2 regions of the Chryseobacillus diguaensis genome follow, and region 2 is predicted to be linked to the other one. Evidence: riboswitches for the same ligand, from Rfam matches in the RefSeq annotation. Region 2 holds a riboswitch; the other holds the start of a gene.
What was found. A riboswitch is a leader RNA that binds a small molecule or an ion and turns the genes downstream of it on or off. The one in region 2 is predicted to bind S-adenosylmethionine.
Positions count from the first base shown of each region.

Region 1: it holds a riboswitch for S-adenosylmethionine, as region 2 does, so the genes downstream of both, ACOT8F_RS04190 (bifunctional homocysteine S-methyltransferase/methylenetetrahydrofolate reductase) here and ACOT8F_RS01550 (DUF2292 domain-containing protein) in region 2, are expected to answer to the same signal.

Region 1 covers NZ_JBMKNV010000002.1:287,256-290,666, forward strand. The annotation lists gene ACOT8F_RS04190 (bifunctional homocysteine S-methyltransferase/methylenetetrahydrofolate reductase) at 1-1,264, opposite strand, end outside; SAM riboswitch class I at 1,415-1,632, opposite strand; gene ACOT8F_RS04195 (hypothetical protein) at 1,794-2,192, shown strand; gene ACOT8F_RS04200 (DUF2252 family protein) at 2,353-2,793, shown strand; partial or broken gene ACOT8F_RS04205 (DUF2252 family protein) at 2,810-3,411, shown strand, end outside.
Region 2 covers NZ_JBMKNV010000001.1:312,447-315,857, forward strand. The annotation lists gene pyrE (orotate phosphoribosyltransferase) at 1-22, shown strand, start outside; gene ACOT8F_RS01540 (hypothetical protein) at 138-290, shown strand; gene ACOT8F_RS01545 (two-component system sensor histidine kinase NtrB) at 389-1,570, shown strand; SAM riboswitch class I at 2,071-2,176, shown strand; partial or broken gene ACOT8F_RS01550 (DUF2292 domain-containing protein) at 2,346-2,390, shown strand; gene ACOT8F_RS01555 (phosphoadenylyl-sulfate reductase) at 2,505-3,206, shown strand; gene cysP (sulfate permease) at 3,219-3,411, shown strand, end outside.

The DNA of each region.
Region 1 (3,411 bases), on a different contig from region 2:
CACCGATTTTAGAAGGATCGCCTGTTACGGCAAGAACATCTGTTAGGCCAAGTGTATGGAGTCCCATTAAATGGGATTGCAATCCAATCAGGTTTCTGTCCCTGCAGGTGATATGAACAAGAGAACGTGCTCCAAGCTTTTCTTTAATAATGGAACCTGCTGCCGCATTGCTGATCCTTGGCGAAGCGAGGGAGTTGTCAGCAAGGGTGATGGCATCGATTCCTGTACTTTGCAGAGCTTTGGCCCCTTCAAGAAATTTGGAAAGACCAAGTGTTTTAGGCGGATCAAGCTCTACAATGACAGAGCGCCGGGTTTTCACCAGTTCTTCAAGCGGCGGAGCCATTCTTGTTTCGCTGCCCTGAACATTTACTGTTTCTGTCCGGTAGCGGATCTTTTTTTTCAAAACAGGTGAGAGGTTTGATACAGCTCTTGCCATTGCTGCTATGTGTCTTGGTGTTGTTCCGCAGCACCCTCCTATTAAACGCGCACCCTGGTCTCTCAGCTTGATGGCACTTTCTGCAAAGTAGCTTTCATCAGATTCATAGACCAGTCTTCCGTCGACTAAACCGGGAAGACTTCCGTTTGGATAAACAGAAAGGAAGGCCTTTTTCGGAAGAGGAACCTCTTCGAGCGAACGGATCATATGATGAGGACCGAGGCGGCAATTCAGCCCCACAACATCTGCCCCGATTTCTTCGAGTATTTCAAGTCCTTCTCCAAGCGGTGTACCGTCCTGCAGCACTCCTGTTTCATGTAGTGAAACGTTTGTAATAATTGGAAGAGCCGTTTCTTTTCGGGCAATTTCTGTAACGGCCTTTAATTCTTCAAAATCATAGTAGGTTTCTAATAATAGACCGTCAATTCCTTCGTTTAGAAGAATGTAAAGCTGCTCGCGGAAATTTCGTTTAAGCTCTTCAAGAGAATGAGAGCTTTTTTTAAAGGTACGGACTCCGCCAATCGTGCCCATTACATATACACTTTCTCCAGCCGCTTTTTTAGCATGCTGGACTGCTTTACTATTAATTTGGCGGATATCATCCTCTAGTCCATAGTGTGAGAGTTTAATATAGTTTGCTCCATATGTGTTCGTTTGAATAACATTTGCACCGGCTTCAATATAAGCCTGATGTATGCCTGTAATCTGTTCAGGTTTAGAAAGATTTAATTCCTCAAAACATCGGTCAACGCCATAAGAATACAACAAGGTTCCCATAGCACCATCACCTATTAAAATTTGTTTATTGAGATCTGAAAGAAATCCCATGCTGCTTTATCCCCCATTTCAAAAGTAAACTTCCTGATTTCGCCTGCAAAAGAGTGGTTTAGGTCAAGTCTTTGAATTACAAGTCTCGTAAAATGGTTTCTAAACAAAAAAGCCTTCTTATTAAGAAGAAGACTTGGATGTGCGCGCTTCTTCTTATCTATCAAGCAATAATGCCTGCTGGAATTAGCACCTTGGCACGCTGGATTCTAAAGACCTGCAATGAATGCAGAAACCGGACAAAAAGACCGAAAAACAAGCAGAATGCTTTTTTTGCCGTCTCTTGCCCGGTTTATAAACTCGTTTTCCAAACGTAAAAACCGGTTGCTGAAGCTTCATAGGGCCAGTCCCTCAGCTTCTCTTGATAAGAAAGTATTCAATTTATCCACCTTGCTTTAAAGACAGTGCTTTTTTCGTATTGTTTCTAATTTACCTAAAATTTCGAAAACATTCAAGGGGGTAAAAACTGAATTTTTTGGAATCAGAAGGATTCTATGATATTAAATGGAATATATTGGGTTAAAAGGGGCTGGTGATCATAAAAAAGATAATTGCTGCCATTCTGGTTATAGCCGCTGGTTTTTTTCTTTTTTATTCTCAAAGCTATGGTGAATTTCCGCTGAAAGAAAAACTGAAGCACGCAGACAGCCTGATCCTACGTGATTTAAGGAATGGCAGGGATACTAAAATAACAGATTCAAAACAAATACAGCAATTCTTAGATCATATCGAGAATGTACAAGTAAAAAAGGCTTTTAACCAAAGGGAAAATTACTCTGGAGGCTGGTCTTTTTCAGCCAAATATGGGAAGACAAGCATGGCTTTTGCAGATCGGAAAATCGACATTGACGGGACCGAATATGATGTAAAAGGAAAACTTCCCTATGATCAAATTTATCAGTTTATGAAAGAGCAGACGAATCATAAATAGAGCGGCTGGCCGCCTGAAGAGAACCATTCTCTCCAGGCTTTTTTATTTCACCAAAAGCCTTTTTCTCGATATTTATTTCAATCTTTACATAAGGTTCATGTTTTGGAAAAAAACGAACGGTATAGTTAGGGTTGACCAATTGAATAGAGGAGGAAACATCTTGAAATTGAAAACATCTTTATTAGCGCTCACCTTTGCCATTGTTCCTTTTTCTTTTGCCTCAGCAGCTGATAAGTCTTCCTCCCGTGAATCCTACTTGAAGACTGAGATCTCAAATGATAATTCGTATATTGCAGTTCCATCGCTTCGAGAAGAGAAATATTCAGCTATGGAAGAGTCGCCCTTTGCCTTTTATAGAGCAACCAATCCACTTTATTATCATGATTTAGCGAGCGGCGTTATACCGGTTCCCAGCTCATGGAAAACAGCTCCGAACATCCAAACATTCATTCAGGGAGATGCACACGCAGAAAACATCGGCTTTTTTGATAATGATAAAGGAGACGTCATTTTTGACCTGAATGATTATGATGAATCTTATAAAGGACCATTTTATTGGGATTTAATCCGGTTTTCACCCAGTATTTTTTTAATGGGATGATGAAGCAAAAAATCTCAGCTTGTCGGCTCAGGAGAAAGAGGACCTTGTATCATCTTTTTTAAGTACATACCAAGCAACGATTGAAAGCGTTAACGGAAACAACGGTGAAAATTCAACTCAGCTGGACGAAGGTTATTTAAAGAGCGGGTTCGTCCAGGATGAATTAAGGCACGCCAAGTCTTCTGACAGTCTTGCCAAGCTTTTGGACAAATGGACCATTTTATCGAACGGAAAGAGAATCTTTGATTTGTCCAATTCTGATCTGGCCTCAGCTGCTGCAGTGAAAAGCGAAATCATGAATAATTGGTCCTCATACGTTCAAAGTCTTGGCAGCTGGGCTCAATCAATGCCTGCTGGCTACTTTCAAATGAAAGATGTTGCTCAAAGACTTCACTCAGGTCTTGGCAGTCTTGGGACAGACAAATATTATATTCTGATTGAAGGGAAGACAGCTTCCCCTGACGATGACGTGATTCTGCAAATGAAGGAACAGCGACTTCCGTCGATGTTCAACGAGGGAAGCTTGTCCACTTCCCAGTATCAAGGGTGGTTCCCGTCTCATGCTGAACGTTCTGCAACGGCTGCAAAGGGGCTTGGCATCGAGACAGATAATCACCT
Region 2 (3,411 bases):
TGCCTGGCAGGAAAACGGATGATTATTGAGATTAAAATGAAAGAACCGGTGCATCACCGGCTCTTTTTAATGGATTAAAAAAATATTAGATGTATTTTGTATATATATAATAAAATAGTTTTAAACGGTGCTGAAGGATGATGAAGCAGTTTATTCGGAAAACGCCAAAAATTGCTGGTGCAAACGGCAGTGAGAACCTAGAACAGATGAAAGCCAATTGCCTGACCAGTATATTTGTTTATCAAAAGGAAGAACCGGATTTTATTGGTAATGAAGTAATCCTATTGTAAAACAAGGAATTTAATGAATGTTTGCATTGTAAAAAGAAAGAAATTGTAATATAGTTTAATAGCAAAAATTTTTAGAAATATCCAAATGAGGTAATTCCATGAAAGACAATTTTGAACAGAAACTTGAATCTCTGAAAAAAGAAAATCTTATGCTGCGGGAGCACTTATTATCTTTATATCATAATGGAACAAGTCATTTACCTATTGATAAACTAAGGATTGCTGAAAATGAAAAAGACAGCATTTATCATATTTCAGAATGGCAATTCCTTTTAGCGGAACCATTTTTCTCGCCATTCATGGATCTTTCGCCAAATCATCTTGTAATGATCAACTCTGAAGGCATTATAACGTTCATGAATGCCCAGACTGCAAAAGATTTTCATGTTGATCCGAAGGATATGATCGGAAGGCATATAAGAGAATTGCTGAAAATACCTGATGATCAGATTATGCTGCTAAAAACGTTACATACTGGCCGGCCCATTAAAAGAAAGGAAGTTCTGGACAGAAATTATGGCATTAATTCAACCAGTATTTTTCGGAATGAAAAAGGAGATATTTTTAGAGTGCTCGGCTATTTTCAATTTTTAAATAGCTTTCGGGATGCTGAAAAGGATGCCTTATCAGGAAGAATAGCTGCAGGTATTGCTCATGAAATCAGAAATCCTCTTACAACCGTCAAAGGCTTTCTTCAAATTTTAAAAGATCAGATTCAACCTGAATATGCTGCTATATTAGAAACTCTTTTACTGCCGGAAATAGACCGGGCTAATAAAATTATCAGCGATTTTCTCGCTGTTGCTAAACCAGCTGAGACAGCAACTGAACTTTTGCCTGTAAGCGGGTTTCTTATCAATTTTATCGGAAACTTTTTAAACAGCGAAGCACACCTCCATAACGCTTTGATCCATTACCATATTGAAAAAGAAGCTGAAGACTGCATCATCAAGGGAAACAAGGAAGAGCTTCTTCAAGTATTCATAAATCTGATGAGAAATTCCATTCAGGCAAGAAAAGACATCCCTTTAGAAATCAATCTTTCTGTTAAGAGGGAAAACCATAAGATCAGTTTTTCTTTTTCTGACAATGGAAGAGGCATCCCCAACGAAATGCTGCCTCACATTTTTGATCCGTTTTTTACAACGAAAGATGAAGGTACAGGCCTTGGGTTATCTTTATCAAGAAAAATTATTGAAAACCATAAGGGAAGTATGAAAGTTAAAAGCAGTACCAATGGAACTGTCTTCACTCTTGTATTTCCCATTTACAGTGAATAAAAGTTATCCTTCTGCCTTGTCCAATTCAGGACGGGCTTTTTTGTATTCAGAAAAAGCTATTTTTATTGTTCAATTTCAGGTTATGTTTAAGTGCGTGAAGCTCTTTTTTCATTAAATGGGAAGCCTGTTTTTGGTCCTTTAAATGACAGTACATTTTAGCGCTTGATTCATTCTTGGCATGCAGTGTTTCTTTTATTTTTTCAAAGTGGCTTTTAGCTTTTATCTTTTTTTTATCCCTTTCCGTGATCTTCTTAGTATAATCAGAGTTTTTAGATAACAAAGTGTCTTTAACTGAAGAGTAAAAGGTTTCCTTCAAATGATTCCCTTCCTTCGTAATTTGTTATCTATATTTTTATGCAAAACCCATTTTATTGATAATTCATTTGGTGAAAATATAGGTATTTTGAATGATTATTTAAAAAATATTAATCCAATCAGTTAACTCGGGTTGACTATTACCTGAATTATGCTAAAATTTAAAAACATGATAGTTGATGAACTACTTATCAAGAGCGGCGAAGGGAACTGGCCCTGTGAAGCCCGGCAACCTGCAGAAATGTAAGGTGCTAACTCCAGCAAAATGGAAACCATTTTGGAAGATAAGGTAATAGGTATTACCTCACTAGTCTTTCCGAAGTGGAAGGATTTTTTTACATTTATAAAGGAGGGACATCTTAGAGTGGGGGAACAAGACCAAATCCATGGATTGATTGGCAAAATAAGGGATATGCTCAATGCGATGAAATATCCATTACCTTGGTGATCCAGGATTTGAAAAGTGATTCAGCTTGAAAAAAATGAAAAAGTCCGCCTGAAATGACGGTGCTTAAACGAAACAAATTGCGGATACAGATTGCTGACTAGACAAACTTAAGGCGGTCCCGGCCTTTCAACTGGGAAGCAAAGACCATCTATTTTGTATGGAGGAATAATCATGCTCACTTACCAAAATTGGATAGAACCGGATGCTCAATTCGAGGATCAGGATGTCAAAACGGAAGCATTAAATGTTTTACGCTGGGCTTATGAGACATACGGAGAGGACCTTGTGTATGCATGCAGTTTCGGAATCGAAGGAATTGTATTGATTGATCTGATTGCACAGGTGAAGCCAGATGCTGAAATCATTTTTCTGGATACCGATGTCCATTTTAAAGAGACTTATAAACTGATAGAGGATGTGAAAAAAGACTATCCATCTTTAAATATCAAAATGAAAAAACCTGATTTAACTTTAGAAGAACAGGCAGAAAAGCATGGAGAAAAGCTTTGGGAGACCAATCCTAACCTTTGCTGCAAAATACGGAAGGTCATTCCGCTGCATTCTGAACTGACAACAAAAAAGGCTTGGATTTCTGGTCTTCGGCAGGAACAGTCTACTTCCCGCAAAAATGTTCAGTTTTTGAACAAAGATGAAAAATTTGCAAATATAAAAATTTGTCCGCTTATTCATTGGACATGGAAGGATGTATGGCGCTATGCCCATAAAAACAATCTTAAATACAATGTCCTCCATGACAGAGGCTTTCCAAGCATCGGATGCGAGCCTTGCACACAGCCAGCATTTAATGAAGAAGACCTCCGTGCAGGAAGATGGACCGGATCTCAGAAAACAGAATGCGGGCTTCATGGGTAAGGGAACATTATGATGGCGTCCATCGCAATTATCATCAGCCTGTTCTTTGCACTGAATATCGGAGCGAGCGGGGCAGCTGCTTCAATGGGAGTTGCCTATGGAGCAGGTGTTATCAAAAATAGAATCATAGCTCTTTTGCTCTGTGCTGCGGGGGTTATCACTGGCGCTGTGATAGGCGGAGGCGAAGTAGTTAAAACGATCAGTT